One region of the Enterobacter cloacae complex sp. ECNIH7 genome, then DNA from elsewhere that is predicted to be linked to it. Evidence: predicted binding sites of a transcription regulator. Region 1 holds the regulator's gene; each other region holds the start of a gene.

Region 1 (5,394 bases):
CGTACAAAACCAAAATCATCGCCTTCCACAATGCCTTCCACGGACGCTCCTTCTTTACCGTCTCCGTTGGCGGCCAGCCAAAGTATTCTGACGGGTTTGGCCCGAAACCAGCCGACATTGTCCACGTGCCGTTTAACGATCTGCACGCGGTGAAAGCGGTCATGGACGATCACACCTGCGCGGTAGTCGTTGAGCCGATCCAGGGTGAAGGCGGCGTGACGGCGGCAACTCCGGAATTCCTGAAAGGGCTGCGCGCGCTGTGCGACGAACATCAGGCGCTGCTGGTCTTTGATGAAGTGCAGTGCGGGATGGGGCGTACCGGCGATCTGTTCGCGTATATGCACTACGGCGTTACGCCGGACATCCTGACCAGCGCCAAAGCGCTCGGCGGTGGTTTCCCGGTGAGTGCGGTACTGACGACGCAGGAGATCGCCTCCGCGTTCCACGTCGGCTCTCACGGCTCTACCTACGGCGGTAACCCGCTGGCGACCGCCGTGGCGGGCGCTGCATTCGACATTATCAACACGCCGGAGGTGTTGAACGCCGTGAGCGAGAAGCGCGAGCTGTTCGTAAAACACCTGCAAAAGATTGATGAGCAGTACGATGTGTTCAGCGAAATCCGCGGGATGGGGCTGTTGATTGGCGCCGAGCTGAAGCCGCAGTACAAAGGTCGCGCGCGCGACTTCCTGCACGCCGCCGCGCACGAAGGAGTGATGGTGCTCAATGCCGGGCCGGACGTGATGCGCTTTGCGCCGTCGCTGGTGGTAGAAGACAAAGACATCGAAGAGGGGTTAACCCGCTTTGCCTCGGCGGTCGCGAAGATCGTTAAAGGCTAATACTCGGTTCGCTTTAACCGGCGCGTTAACCAAATGCCGTGATGCGGACGCTGACGCCATGCCACCGACGAAATGGTGTGCATGGTGTTCAGATGCCCCAGAACGCGCTGCAAATGCTGCTCCAGCGTGCTCATTGGCCCGTGGGTTAACGTCTCCGGCGCTTCCAGAATGTTTGAGTCGCCCGACTCGCCCGGCGCGTCATACTCCAGACGCTGCTGACACCTCTGCAACGCAATTTCACACGACTGCAAATAGCGCTGCGCCAGATCCGGCGTCAGCATCGTGTGCTCGCGCGCCAGCGTGGTCATGGCGTTAATGTGCTCGACGATAAACTGGCTGTGCGTCACCCAGAGCTTCATGTCTGCCAGATAGTGCGAGTTAAAGCCCGGCTCCTGCATCGCCTGGTTGAGCGAGTTAAACAGGGCGTTGTGCGCCTGGTTGACCTTCATCCGCTGATAGGCCAGCGGGGAGGGCTGCGGGTCGTCGCTCAGGATCAGGCGAATAGCCTGCTGGTCGGCTTCCAGCGCGTCGTGGGCGTTCTGCCTCAGCAGCCCGCTCTGCCACTGCGGCCACAGCCAGACCATTCCGCCAAAGGCAATCAGGCAGCCGATCAGGGTATCAATCAGCCTGGCGATAATAAACTGTTCGCCATTGAGCGTGAGCAGCTGCAGGGTATATACCGCCGTCACCGTAAAGCCCACCATCGCCCAGCCGTAATTTTTGCGGATAATCAGGTAGCTCACCAGCGTGATCGCCAGCATGCCTGCCAGGGTATAGCCTTCCGGCACGTGGAAGTGTAGCGTTACGCCCGCAATGATCAGCCCGGCCATCGTTCCGCCAGCCCTGTGCAGAATACGCACCCGCGTGGCGCCGTAGCCGTTCTGGGTGACAAACAGCACGGTCATTAAGATCCAGTACGGTTTCGGCAGGTGCAGCGCCATGCCCATCAGGCTGGCGGTACTGAGCATAACGCTAATCCTGGCGGCGTTGCGCAGGGCGGACGATTTAAGGGAAAGATAGCTCCTGAGCGCGGGCAATAACGGAAGCCGTTTTTGCTTATCCGCCATCAGGTCGCGGGGATAAAGCGGGCGCTGCGTGCGCAACACGCGGGCGATGCGGCTGAAGTGCCAGGCGGCAAACTGGCCGACCGGGTTATCGGGATGCTGGCGGGCGATTTTCTCCAGCGCGCCCAGCTGTTTTTCCATGTTAAAGCGCGTGGGGTAGCGGTGGTAGAGAATATCATCGGCCAGCACGCGCAGACGTGCGGACACGGTTTGTGCGTTCCAGCGGATCACCGCTTCGGCGTGGCTGCGCTCGACCAGCTTTTGCACCTCCTGCGGGTGATGAAGGCTTACGGAGATGTGCTCCTGCAGATCCAGCCCGACCTGGAAGGTGCGCAGCAGCCGTTTGTATTCGTGGTTCTTGTTGGCGGCGAGCATATGCAGCTGCTGATAGCACTGGCTTATGAGATCCACCACCTTCTGCTGGCGCGTCAGCAGCGGCGGTAAGGATTTTTCCGGGTCGGTATGCTGGGTGAGCAGGGTATATTTGGCTTCGCAGTAATCCGCAAGCTGCACATAGAGCAGGCTCAGGGATTCACGCAGCGGCTGTTCGCGCCACAGCCAGAACCAAAACCAGTTAAATAGCCCGTACCATAATGTCCCCAGGGCGTAGATCAGCAGCGGCTCCCACACCGGCATGTTCCCGGCGAGGCTCAGCGTGAAAATAGCCGCAATCAGCGAGGCGGGAAGCAGGCGGGCGTGCAGCGAACTGATTTCCGCCGTGACGCCGAGCGTCATCGCCAGCACGGTCAGGATCAGCGGCAGCGGGATATCCCGGGCAAGCAGAAGCTGCACGGCGAGGCTACAGCCGGCAAACAGGCAGCCACCGATAATCAGGCGTTTGAAAAAGCGCTTATGCGGCGTGTCCAGACCGGCGATGTTGCAGCAGGCGGGCACGAGGGAAAACAGCAGGCCTTGCTGAAGATGTCCGAGGATCAGGCCTATGGCCACAGGAAGACACAACACCAGCGTTTGCCGCTGTGCGTAGTTAACTTCCGGGTGATAGATCAGCCTGCGCCACATGGGGAGTAGAGACAAAAACGGCGTGACACCCTGCGGTGACACGCCGTTTGAGCGGAATTAACGCGTTCCGTAGACCACGATGGTTTTACCGTGGGCGGAGATCAGGTTTTGATCTTCCAGCATTTTCAGGATACGGCCCACTGTTTCACGGGAGCAACCGACGATCTGACCAATTTCCTGACGGGTAATTTTAATTTGCATGCCGTCCGGGTGGGTCATTGCGTCTGGCTGTTTCGCCAGGTTCAACAGGGTTTGTGCGATACGGCCGGTAACGTCCAGGAAGGCGAGGTTACCCACTTTCTCTGACGTGACCTGCAGACGGCGCGCCATCTGGGAAGAAAGACGCATCAGGATGTCAGGGTTAACCTGAATCAGCTGACGGAACTTCTTGTAAGAAATTTCAGCCACTTCACATGCTGTCTTTGCACGAACCCAGGCGCTACGTTCCTGGCCCTCTTCAAACAGGCCCAGTTCACCGATGAAATCGCCCTGGTTCAGATAAGAAAGGATCATCTCTTTCCCTTCTTCATCTTTGATCAGCACTGCCACCGAGCCTTTAACGATGTAATACAACGTTTCCGCTTTTTCACCCTGGTGAATCAGCGTGCTCTTCGATGGGTACTTATGAATGTGGCAATGAGACAAGAACCATTCGAGAGTCGGGTCTGTTTGCGGTTTGCCAAGCACCATGCGCTGTTATCCTCTGTTATAAGCTGTCACCAGAGTCATCAGATGCATCCGGACTCTGGGGTTGCAATCGAATTCTTACCCATACCCTGGGAAGTCGGCTACCGTAACGTTTCGCAGCCAGTAAAGTTTGATGTCCTCTGCATACACGTGTAACGTCAATGTATTACTGTAGCATCCTGAGTGTTTTAGCATAGCTTTCGCCGCGTGTCTCCTGGTGTCTCGCTTCAGCATGATGCAGGTCGCCTTCCATTGCGAGAAATGTAACGCACGCGTAATCTGTCACCAAAAATGCAACGTTGGAGTTAATGAATATGCAAGCGCGCGTGAAGTGGGTTGAAGGTTTAACGTTCCTGGGCGAATCCGCATCAGGACACCAGATTTTGATGGACGGTAACTCCGGCGATAAAGCGCCAAGCCCAATGGAAATGGTGCTGATGGCGGCAGGGGGTTGCAGCGCCATTGACGTGGTGTCGATTCTGCAAAAAGGACGTCATGACGTGACGGATTGTGAGGTTAAACTCACATCAGAGCGTCGCGATGAGGCGCCACGCCTGTTCACCCATATTAACCTGCACTTTGTGGTCACCGGTAAAGAACTGAAAGACGCGGCGGTCTCACGTGCGGTGGACCTGTCTGCGGAGAAGTACTGCTCTGTGGCGTTAATGCTGGAGAAAGCGGTAAAAATCACCCATTCGTATGAAGTGATCGAGGCGTGATTGATGGGGCATCGTGCGTGTTGATGCCCTCACCCTAACCCTCTCCCACTGGGAGAGGGAACATGCTCACGCGATCTGCTTCCCTTCCATCAGTCGCTCCACCAGCGGCGTCATGATGAGCTCCATCGCCAGCCCCATTTTCCCGCCCGGCACGACTAACGTATTCATGTGCGAAATAAACGAGCCCTGCAGCATCGCCAGCAGCCAGGGATAGTCAATGCCTTCGAGATTGCGGAAATGGATCACCACAAAGCTCTCATCCAGCGACGGGATGCTTTTAGCGGCAAACGGGTTGGAGGTGTCCACCGTCGGCACGCGCTGGAAGTTGATATGGGTGCGGGAGAACTGCGGCGTCAGGAAGTTGATGTAATCCTCCATGGAGCGCACCACCGAGTCCATCACAGCCTCTCGCGAATGGCCGCGCTCGCTCATGTCACGCGTCAGCTTCTGGATCCACTCCAGGTTAACGATAGGGACCACGCCGACCAGCAGATCCACGTGGCGCGCCACGTCGTGTTGAGGGGTGACCACGCCGCCGTGCAATCCTTCGTAAAACAGGACGTCGGTGGGTTCCGGCAGCGGCTGCCACGGGGTAAAGGTTCCCGGCACCTGATTCCAGGGTACGGCTTCATCATAGGTGTGCAGATACTTGCGGGACTGCCCTTTGCCGCTCTTGCCATACTCTATAAAGGTTTGTTCCAGCAGGCCGAAGTCATTGGCTTCCGGGCCGAAGTAGCTGATGTGTTTACCCGAATCGCGCGCCTTACGAATGGCCATGTCCATCTCCGGACGCGTGTAGCGGTGAAAGCTGTCGCCTTCGACCTCCGCCGCACGGAGATTCAGCTGGGCGAAAATCTTGCGAAATGCGAGGCTGGTGGTGGTGGTTCCTGCACCACTCGACCCCGTAACGGCAATAACCGGATGTCTGGCAGACATAGCAACTCCCTGACTGAAAAGGGTGGAAGATCAGCCGTGAAACGCGTTGCGGGGCATGATATTGACCGTCTCATGCAGTTCTGACCACACCAGCACCACGTCGCCGCTTTTCAGCTGGCGCTTAACATCGTT
Region 2 (5,394 bases), 610 kb from region 1:
CAGCCCTTCGGTATAGCCGGATGCAAACGTGGCAATGATCCCCTGACCCCACTCGGCTTTGTCCTGCTGGCCCTGATGGTAATCGCGGCTGATATACGCATTGCGTAAAAACAGGTCCAGATGGCTGTCGTCAATAAAACCCTGGCTGTCGGATTGCTGGCTTGCAGCGGCAGGTAATGCGGCAAATAAGCTTAAAGCAATTAATGATAATTCTTTTTTCACGGAGGGAACGTCTCTGTCTGAATATAGTAATTTGAATAACTGCGGGCGTGATAATTACCGGAAAAAGAGACCTTTGCAATAATTATGTGACCAGACATTTCAATGCGATAGGGCAGATTTGGCGGGGCTTTCAGGGGGGGTATCGATACGTGCTGTTAAGTTAACAATTCATGCGAAATAAAAGGAGGCAAAATTGCCTCCTTCTGAAATTATTTAATTCCGTCTGCGGCCATACGGTCGCGAATATGCTGTGCGCGTTCTTCTGAGGCAGGGTGATCGTCAAACATGGAGCTTTGGCGTCCGGCTTCCAGCTTGGCCAGTTTTTCGAAGCTGGTGGCTAAGCCTGATGGATTAATGCCGCGTTTGCGCAACAGATCGTATGAGTAGTCATCCGCCTCGGACTCCTGACGCTGTGAGAACTGAGAGTTAACCAGCTTTTCACCCACGTCGCCAAGCTGTGACTGCGACAGGCTGCCAACGATACCGCCCGCTGAGGCCGCCGCTGCGCGGATGGCATTGGTGCCCAGGGCAACCTGCATCCCTTTCTTCACGTGGCCCAGGGCAACGTGGCCCATTTCGTGGCCGATCACTGCTTCCACTTCGTTGTCGGTCATCATGTCCATCAGTCCGCTATAGACGCGGATACAGCCGTTCGCCATCGCGAAGGCGTTCACGTCTTTCGCCATGTACACCTTGTAGTTCACCGGCTGGCCGTTGATGTTGTCGCCCAGCGCGGAAGCAATCTTATTCAGACGCTGCGTGTAGGTACTGTTAGCCGGCGCAAGCGTGGCTTTTCCGTCCATATCTTTACAGGCCTGGTCGCTCAGCGCTTTCACCTGCGCATCGCTCAGGGAATAGGCCTGAAAGGCCTCTGCGCCTGACGTCATCAGACCGTTAGAATCCATATTCTGACAGCCGCTCAGCAGGAGCGTTGTACCCAGGGCCAGCACTATTGCACGCATTTTCATGAGGTTGCTTCCGTACTCGTTAAACTGAATAAAATCCGAAAAGGGCACCGTCAGCGAAGCCGGTGTCGGGCTAAGTATAAGGAATATCTGCAGGGCCGGGCGAGCAGATTGCGCAACATGCGAGCATGATCCAGAGATTTCTTAACAAGCAAAAGAATGCTCCATGTACATGACTTGCGGCTTGGGTTACATTGTTGGCACTTTTTTCCGGCGTAGCCCAAAACGCGCTGTCGTCAAGGGCATGGCCTTTAACAGTCCGATCTGGAGTTAAAATGTCCTCACGTAAAGAGCTTGCTAATGCTATTCGTGCGCTGAGCATGGACGCAGTACAGAAAGCCAAATCCGGCCACCCAGGGGCTCCTATGGGTATGGCTGATATCGCCGAAGTCCTGTGGCGTGATTTCCTGAACCACAACCCGCAGAACCCGTCATGGGCTGACCGCGACCGCTTCGTGCTGTCCAACGGCCACGGCTCAATGCTGATCTATAGCCTGCTGCACCTCACCGGCTACGATCTGCCAATTGAAGAGCTGAAAAACTTCCGTCAGCTGCACTCCAAAACTCCAGGTCACCCGGAAGTGGGTTACACCGCTGGCGTAGAAACCACCACCGGCCCGCTGGGTCAGGGTATTGCTAACGCTGTGGGTATGGCGATTGCCGAGAAGACGCTGGCGGCGCAGTTCAACCGTCCTGGTCACGACATCGTAGACCACTTCACCTACGCGTTCATGGGCGACGGCTGCATGATGGAAGGCATTTCTCACGAAGTGTGCTCCCTGGCAGGTACCCTGAAGCTGGGCAAACTGGTTGCGTTCTATGACGACAACGGTATCTCCATCGACGGTCACGTTGAAGGCTGGTTCACCGACGACACCGCAGCACGTTTCGAAGCCTACGGCTGGCACGTAGTGCGTGGCGTTGATGGTCACGATGCTGACTCGATTAAACGTGCAGTGGAAGAAGCGCGCGCGGTGACGGACAAACCGTCCCTGCTGATGTGCAAAACCATCATCGGCTTCGGCTCCCCGAACAAAGCGGGTACTCACGACTCCCACGGCGCGCCATTGGGTGATGCGGAAATCGCACTGACCCGCGAAGCGCTGGGCTGGAAACACCCTGCATTCGAAATCCCATCTGAGATCTACGCTCAGTGGGATGCAAAAGAAGTAGGCCAGGCGAAAGAAGCGGCCTGGAACGAGAAATTCGCTGCCTATGCGAAAGCGTTCCCGCAGGAAGCGGCTGAATTCACCCGTCGTATGAAAGGTGAAATGCCGTCTGACTTCGACGCGAAAGCCAACGAATTCATCGCTAAGCTGCAGGCGAACCCGTCTAAAATCGCGAGCCGTAAAGCGTCTCAGAATGCGATTGAAGCGTTCGGCCCATGGCTTCCAGAATTCCTGGGCGGCTCCGCTGACCTGGCGCCATCTAACCTGACCCTGTGGTCTGGTTCTAAGCCAATCAACGAAGATACTGCCGGTAACTACATCCATTACGGTGTACGTGAATTCGGTATGACCGCGATTGCCAACGGTATCTCCCTGCACGGTGGTTTCCTGCCGTACACCTCTACCTTCCTGATGTTCGTTGAATACGCACGTAACGCCGTGCGTATGGCCGCGCTGATGAAACAGCGTCAGGTGATGGTCTACACCCACGACTCCATCGGTCTGGGTGAAGATGGTCCAACTCACCAGCCGGTAGAGCAGGTGGCTTCCCTGCGCGTGACCCCGAACATGAGCACATGGCGTCCATGTGACCAGGTTGAATCCGCGGTGGCGTGGAAATACGGCGTTGAGCGTCAGGACGGTCCAACCGCGCTGATCCTCTCCCGTCAGAACCTGGCACAGCAGGAGCGTACTCCAGAGCAGCTGGCGAACATCGCTCGCGGTGGTTACGTGCTGAAAGATTGCGCGGGTCAGCCGGAGCTGATCTTCATCGCCACCGGTTCTGAAGTTGAACTGGCGGTTGCAGCGTGGGAAAAACTGACTGCCGAAGGCGTGAAAGCGCGCGTGGTTTCCATGCCGTCTACCGACGCGTTCGACAAGCAGGATGCCGCTTACCGTGAATCCGTGCTGCCTAAAGCGGTTTCCGCTCGCGTGGCAGTGGAAGCGGGTATCGCTGACTACTGGTTCAAATACGTGGGCCTGAACGGTGCCATCGTCGGTATGACCACCTTCGGTGAATCTGCTCCTGCAGAACAGCTGTTCGAAGAGTTCGGCTTCACCGTTGAGAACGTTGTCGCGAAAGCGAAAGAACTGCTGTAATCGTTTGTAGGGTGCGGGCTGATGCCCTCACCCGAGCCCTCTCCCACGGGAGAGGGTGCAAACACTAAAAAACGGTAACCTCTCGGTTACCGTTTTGCTTTTACCTTGCCGCCATTATTCCACTTAAAATGTGACGCAAGTCATATAGCGCGCTTATTCATCTGGACAGACATTCCTTTTATTCCCCGATTCGCTTATTCTTGCTGAAGCGTTTCAGTCGATTAAATGTTCGACAATTGACCAATCAATCGCAGTTTGTGACAGCAAGGATTCCCCTTCGGGCGTGGCTGGATTACTCTTTCAGCCACCTCAAACTCAGGGATTGCTTTGCAGGAGATCTATGACCGTACGCGTAGCGATTAATGGCTTCGGTCGCATCGGACGTAACGTGGTTCGTGCTTTATATGAATCCGGACGTCGGGCGGAAATAACCGTGGTGGCAATCAATGAACTGGCGGATGCTACGGGCATGGCGCATTTATTGAAATATGACACCAGCCACGGACGCTTTGCCTGGGACGTACGCCAGGAAAGAGAACAGCTGTTTGTGGGTGACGACGCTATTCGCGTGCTGCATGAGAACAGCATCTCCGGGCTACCCTGGCGTGAACTGGGTGTGGATGTGGTGCTGGACTGTACCGGCGTGTACGGCAACCGCGAACATGGCGAAGCGCATCTTGCAGCAGGCGCGAAAAAAGTCCTGTTTTCTCATCCCGGCAGTAACGACCTCGACGCGACCGTCGTGTTTGGCGTCAACCAGCATGAGCTGCAGGCCGAACACCGCATTGTTTCCAACGCCTCCTGTACCACTAACTGCATTATTCCGGTCATCAAACTGTTAGACGATGCGTATGGCATTGAATCCGGCACTGTGACCACAATTCACTCCGCCATGCACGATCAGCAGGTGATTGACGCCTACCACCCGGATTTACGGCGCACTCGCGCGGCGAGCCAGTCAATCATTCCGGTGGATACGAAACTGGCGGCAGGGATCACCCGTATTTTTCCGCAGTTTAATGACCGGTTTGAAGCGATTGCCGTGCGTGTCCCGACGATTAACGTCACCGCAATCGATCTTAGCGTGACGGTGAAAAAACCGGTAAAAGCCTGTGAAGTCAACCTGTTGCTGCAAAAAGCGGCACAGGGGGCATTTCATGGTATAGTTGACTATACGGAATTACCGTTGGTCTCAGTAGATTTTAACCACGACCCGCACAGCGCCATCGTCGATGGCACGCAAACGAGGGTCAGTGGCGCGCACCTTATCAAGACGCTGGTCTGGTGTGATAACGAATGGGGCTTTGCTAACCGAATGCTCGACACCACGTTAGCAATGGCCGCTCAAGGTTTCAGGTAAGACGCATTGTGCGTCTGCAAAACTTTAAGAATCAACGAGAGGATTCACCATGTCTGTAATTAAGATGACCGATCTGGATCTGGCTGGTAAACGCGTTTTCATCCGTGCCGATCTGAACGTGCCGGTTAAAGATGGCAAAGTGACCAGCGACGCGCGTATCCGTGCATCACTGCCAACCATCGAACTGGCTCTGAAGCAGGGCGCGAAAGTGATGGTCACCTCCCACCTGGGTCGTCCAACTGAAGGCGAGTACAACGAAGAGTTCTCTCTGCTGCCAGTGGTTAATTACCTGAAAGACAAACTGTCCAACCCGGTTCGCCTGGTTAAAGATTACCTGGACGGCGTTGAAGTGGCAGCCGGTGAACTGGTTGTTCTGGAAAACGTTCGCTTCAACAAAGGCGAAAAGAAAGACGACGAAACTCTGTCCAAAAAATACGCTGCACTGTGCGACGTGTTCGTGATGGATGCATTCGGTACGGCTCACCGTGCTCAGGCGTCAACCCACGGTATCGGTAAATTCGCAGACGTTGCGTGTGCCGGTCCTCTGCTGGCTGACGAACTGGAAGCGCTGGGTAAAGCA
Region 3 (5,394 bases), 1.1 Mb from region 1:
GACCGAGGCGGGTCAGGTTAGGTAGAGTCAGAGGGCCTTTACGACCGTTGTCCGCTTCGCCTTTCGCACAGGCTTCCGCGATGTGGCCCATGGTATCGGAACCCACGTCACCAAAACGTTCTGCATCTTCGGTTGCGCCGATGCCGAATGAGTCCAGCACCATAATAAATGCACGTTTCATAATTGTTCTCCGTACGTAGTGCTTCAAAAATTATCGATCAGATCAGTATACCGCTATTCGGTGATACGGCGATAGACAGTCGGTGTGGTTTCCGGCGCTTTATCGTCAAGCGTAATAGCCGCTTTCACCGCTTTAGCCGCTTCCTGCCAGCTGGCTTCGTCTTTGGCGTGGATCACCGCCAGCGGACGTTGACCGTCAACGCTGTCGCCCAGACGGGCCATATCGGTAAAGCCGACGCTGTAATCAATGGTGTCTGACGCCTGACGACGGCCACCGCCCATCGAGACCACCGCCATGCCGAGGGCACGGGTGTCCATCGCAGAGACAAACCCTTCGCTATCGGCATACACCGCTTTGCTGAGCGTCGCGGTTGGCAGGTATTTCGCGTAGTTTTCGACGAAATCGGTCGGGCCCTTCTGGGCTGCAACCATGCGGCCGAAAATGTCCGCCGCTTTGCCGTTATCCAGCACCGCCTGCAGCTTCGCGCGGGCTTCTGCGTCGTCTTTGGCCAGCTTGCCGGAGATTAACATCTCAACGCACAGCGCCATGGTGACGTCGAACAGACGCGGGTTACGGTATTCGCCTGTGAGGAACTGGACGGCTTCACGCACTTCGACGGCGTTACCGGCGCTGGAGGCCAGCACCTGGTTCATGTCAGTGAGCAGCGCGGTGGTGCGCACGCCCGCGCCGTTGGAGACCCCAACGATCGCTTCGGCAAGCGCAGCAGAAAGTTCATAGGTTGGCATAAAGGCGCCGCTGCCGACCTTCACGTCCATCACCAGCGCGTCCAGCCCTTCTGCCAGTTTCTTCGCCAGGATAGAGGCGGTGATCAGCGGGATGGAGTCAACGGTCGCGGTGATGTCGCGGGTCGCGTAGAAACGCTTGTCTGCCGGAGCAAGAGAGCTGGTCTGGCCAATAATCGCCACACCAACGTCTTTAATAATGTCGCGGAAGCGGTTGTCGTCCGGGAAGATATCGAAGCCCGGAATGGCTTCCAGTTTGTCGAGCGTACCGCCGGTGTGGCCCAGGCCGCGCCCGGAGATCATCGGGATGTAACCGCCGCAGGCTGCCACCATGGGGCCGAGCATCAGAGACGTCACGTCACCCACGCCACCGGTGGAGTGTTTATCCACAATCGGGCCGTTAAGGTTGAGGCTTTTCCAGTCCAGAACGGTTCCTGAATCTCGCATCGCCATGGTCAGCGACACGCGCTCAGGCATCGACATATCGTGGAAGAAAATGGTCATCGCCAGAGCCGCAATCTGCCCTTCTGAGACGGTGTTATCACGAATGCCGTTGATAAAGAAGCGGATCTCTTCGTCGCTTAATGCATGACCATCACGTTTTTTACGAATAATTTCTTGTGCGAGAAACACGGTAACCTCCATGCGGAATCGGGGGAGTTGTGGCGGGTGGCGCTACGCTTACCCGCCCTACGATCCTGTCGGCCGGATAAGCGAAGCGTCATCCGGCATTGTCTGGCAATCAGTAGCTGCTTGCGCTCTTACCGTCGCCGTGACCCAGCGCTTTCAGCAGGCTGGCCAGCAGGCTGGACGCACCGAAGCGGTAGTGACGGGAATCGGCCCAGTCGGCGCCAAACAGCTCGTCGGCAATCGCCAGGAACTGCTGCGCGTCTTCAGCGGTACGCACGCCGCCCGCAGGTTTGAAACCAACGGTTTTGGATACGCCCATGTCGCGGATCACTTCCATCATGATGCGCGCGCTTTCCGGGGTCGCATTCACCGGCACTTTACCGGTAGAGGTTTTAATGAAATCCGCACCGGCTTTGATGGAGATTTCAGATGCTTTACGAATCAGCGCCTCTTCTTTCAGCTCGCCGGTTTCGATGATCACTTTAAGCAGCACGTTTGCCGCCGCGCACGCGTCTTTACAGGCTTTCACCAGGTCAAAACCGACCTGCTCGTTGCCGGCGATCAGCGCGCGGTACGGGAACACCACGTCAACTTCGTCTGCGCCGTAAGCAATCGCCGCGCGGGTTTCTGCTAGCGCAATCTCGATATCGTCGTTGCCATGCGGGAAGTTAGTTACGGTTGCAATACGCACGTCCGGCGTGCCCTGCTCTTTCAGCGTCTTACGGGCAATCGGGATAAAGCGCGGGTAGATACAGATGGCTGCGGTGTTACCCACCGGCGTTTTCGCCTGATGGCACAGGGCGATGACTTTTTCATTGGTGTCGTCATCGTTCAGGGTCGTCAGGTCCATCAGCTTCAACGCGCGCAGGCTGCTTGCTGTTAAATCGGTCATAACATTCTCCAACGGCAGTGCCGTATAAATTTTACCTTGCGGGTCTGTGAGTATTCTAACATTCACCCGCATCCACACTTCGACATTCATCACAGTTAATGAAAACTGCATACAAATTTGCATTACTGTAATGAGATCTTCTTCAAACTTTAGTGCGTAAGTTGTCGACTAAAGCAGCGATACCCCCTGTCGGATCAAAAGCCCCGACAGGCTGGCTTCCTACAATCCGTTCATCATCCGCAGAACATTCAAGGAAGCGAATATGCCCCACTCCAGCCCCGACGCCCTGCAACAACGTTGCCAGCACATTGTGACAAGCCCGGTGTTAACCCCGGAACAAAAACGTCATTTTCTGGCGCTGGAAGCGGAGAACAACCTGCCTTACCCGGCACTTCCTGAGGCCGCACGAGCCGCGCTGGACGAGGGGTTTATCTGCGACATGTTCGAAGGCCATGCGCCTTACAAACCCCGTTACGTTCTGCCGGATTACGCAAAATTTCTGGCTAACGGTTCAGAGTGGCTGGAGCTGGAAGGCGCGAAAGATCTCGACGACGCCCTCTCGCTGTTAACCATCCTCTACCATCATGTTCCGTCCGTCACATCGATGCCGGTCTATCTCGGTCAGCTTGATGCGATATTGACGCCATATGTTAGAATTCTAACACAAGAAGAGGTCGATAGCCGAATAAAACGTTTCTGGCGCTATCTCGACCGTACGCTGCCGGATGCGTTTATGCACGCAAACATCGGGCCTGAAGATACGCCCGTCGCGCGCGCCATTCTGCGTGCCGATGCAGAGCTGAAGCAGGTCGCGCCGAACCTGACCTTTATCTACGATCCCGATATCACCCCGGACGACCTGCTGCTTGAGGTGGCAAAAAACATATGTGAATGCAGCAAACCGCATATTTCTAACGGCCCGATGAATGATAAAATTTTCACAAAAGGCCGTTACGGCGTGGTGAGCTGTTACAACTCCCTGCCGCTTGCAGGCGGTGGCAGCACTCTGGTGCGCCTCAACCTCAAAGCCATTGCTGAACGCAGCACATCCATTGAAGACTTCTTCACCCGCACGCTCCCGCACTACTGCCAGCAGCAAATTGCCATCATCGATGCACGTTGCGGTTTCCTGTACGAGCAATCTGGCTTCTTTGAGAATAGCTTCCTGGTCAAAGAGGGGCTGATTGATGCCGATCGGTTTGTGCCCATGTTTGGCATGTACGGCCTGGCGGAAGCGGTGAATACGCTCTGTGAAAAGGAGGGCATTGAAGGCCGTTACGGAAAAGACGAGCAGGCCAACGCGCTGGGCTATCGCATCAGCGAACAGCTTGCGGCGTTCGTTGAAAGCACGCCGGTGAAGCACGGCTGGAAGCATCGCGCGATGCTGCACGCGCAGTCGGGGATCAGCTCCGACTCCGGCACCACGCCGGGCGCGCGCCTGCCCTACGGCGATGAGTCGGATCCTGTCAGCCACCTGCTGGCCGTTGCGCCGCATCACAAACACTATCACTCCGGAATCAGCGATATTCTCACCCTGGAGGAGACGGTCAAACGCAATCCGCAGGCGGTGGTTCAGCTTTGCCTGGGCGCGTTCAGGGCCGGTATGCGTGAATTTACCGCCAACGTAGCGGGTAACGATCTGGTACGCGTGACCGGCTACATGGTTCGCTTGTCGGATCTGGAGAAATACCGGGAAGCCGGATCGCGCACCAATACTACCTGGCTGGGGGAAGAAGCCGCACGCAATACCCGTATTCTGGAACGTCAGCCGCGCGTGGTTAGCCATGAACAGCAGATGCGCTTTAGTTAGTCAGGTTATTCCTTTTTCCTGCGTGGACGGGCCGGGCAGCCGCCTGGCGCTGTTCCTGCAGGGCTGCAACCTGCGCTGCAAAACCTGCCACAACCCGTGGACGATCGGGCGCTGCAACGACTGCGGGGACTGCGTGCCCCACTGCCCGCACGACGCGCTAACCATTCAGGCCGGACGCGTCTGGTGGCAGGAGAGTGACTGCCAGCAGTGCGACACCTGCCTGCACCTGTGCCAGCAGCAGGCAACGCCTATGGCGCACCGCTTCAGCGTGGAAGAGATCCTCACTCATGTCCGCAAATCCTCCCCCTTTATCGAAGGGCTCACCGTGAGCGGTGGTGAAGCCACAACGCAATTGCCGTTTTTGATCGCCCTGTTCACCGCGATCAAAGCCGATCCCGCCCTGCGTCACCTCACCTGCCTGGTAGACAGCAACGGTCTGTTAAGCGAAACCGGCTGGCAAAAGCTGCTGCCGGTACTGGATGGCGCGATGCTGGATCTGAAGGCGTGGGGGAACGAGCATCACCGCTTCCTGACCGGGCGCGAAAACCCGCAGATTAAGCAGAGCATCCGCTGGCTGGCAGATCGTCACCGTTTGACGGAACTCCGCCTGCTGGTGATTCCGGAGCAGTGTGATTATCTGGAACATCTCAAACCGCTAACGACCTTTGTCCACGGACTTGGAAATGTTCCGGTACGAATCAACGCGTTTCATGCGCAGGGCGTTTACGGTGAGGCGGCATCGTGGCGCAGCGCCACGCCCGAGGACGTTGAACCGCTGGCGCTGGCGCTGGAAAAACAGAAGATAACGGTGATCCGTCCGGCGCTTTACCTATAGCGTGATGCCAAATACCGAACGGGTATTTTCCAGCAGCGCATCGGCAATCACCTCTTCAGGCTCTTTTCGCAGTTCACACAGGGTGGTAAATACGCGCGCCGCCTGTTCCGGGCGATTCGGCTGGCCCTGAAAACCATTCAGCGGCATATCCGGCGCATCGGTTTCCAGCAGAAGCGCCGACAGCGGCAGCTGTGCCATCACGTCCCGGGTTTTACTGGCGCGCGGATAGGTGATGGTGCCACCGACGCCGATTTTATAGCCCAGCTCAATAAAACGCTGCGCCTGCTGCAGGCTGCCGGAGAA

Evidence for each region. Region 1 encodes CRP, which controls carbon source genes, mostly activating them, when cyclic AMP is high. Its sites were predicted from a motif close to ATGTGANNNNNNTCACAT; they were not measured.
Region 2: the regulator CRP is predicted to act here: its motif matches at 3,583-3,600, upstream of epd (erythrose-4-phosphate dehydrogenase).
Region 3: the regulator CRP is predicted to act here: its motif matches at 2,577-2,594, upstream of deoC (deoxyribose-phosphate aldolase).

The regions. Positions count from the first base shown of each region.
Region 1 covers NZ_CP017990.1:4,744,994-4,750,387, reverse strand. The annotation lists gene argD (bifunctional acetylornithine/succinyldiaminopimelate transaminase) at 1-836, shown strand, start outside; gene WM95_RS23770 (YccS/YhfK family putative transporter) at 833-2,920, opposite strand; gene crp (cAMP-activated global transcriptional regulator CRP) at 2,978-3,610, opposite strand; gene WM95_RS23760 (OsmC family protein) at 3,922-4,326, shown strand; gene WM95_RS23755 (phosphoribulokinase) at 4,393-5,262, opposite strand; gene WM95_RS23750 (YheU family protein) at 5,293-5,394, opposite strand, start outside.
Region 2 covers NZ_CP017990.1:4,138,585-4,143,978, reverse strand. The annotation lists gene WM95_RS20470 (OprD family outer membrane porin) at 1-222, opposite strand, end outside; gene WM95_RS20465 (M48 family metallopeptidase) at 432-1,190, opposite strand; gene tkt (transketolase) at 1,463-3,454, shown strand; gene epd (erythrose-4-phosphate dehydrogenase) at 3,795-4,814, shown strand; gene pgk (phosphoglycerate kinase) at 4,864-5,394, shown strand, end outside.
Region 3 covers NZ_CP017990.1:721,322-726,715, reverse strand. The annotation lists gene deoB (phosphopentomutase) at 1-181, opposite strand, end outside; gene deoA (thymidine phosphorylase) at 235-1,557, opposite strand; gene deoC (deoxyribose-phosphate aldolase) at 1,667-2,446, opposite strand; gene WM95_RS03550 (YjjI family glycine radical enzyme) at 2,709-4,256, shown strand; gene WM95_RS03545 (YjjW family glycine radical enzyme activase) at 4,231-5,091, shown strand; gene WM95_RS03540 (TatD family hydrolase) at 5,086-5,394, opposite strand, start outside.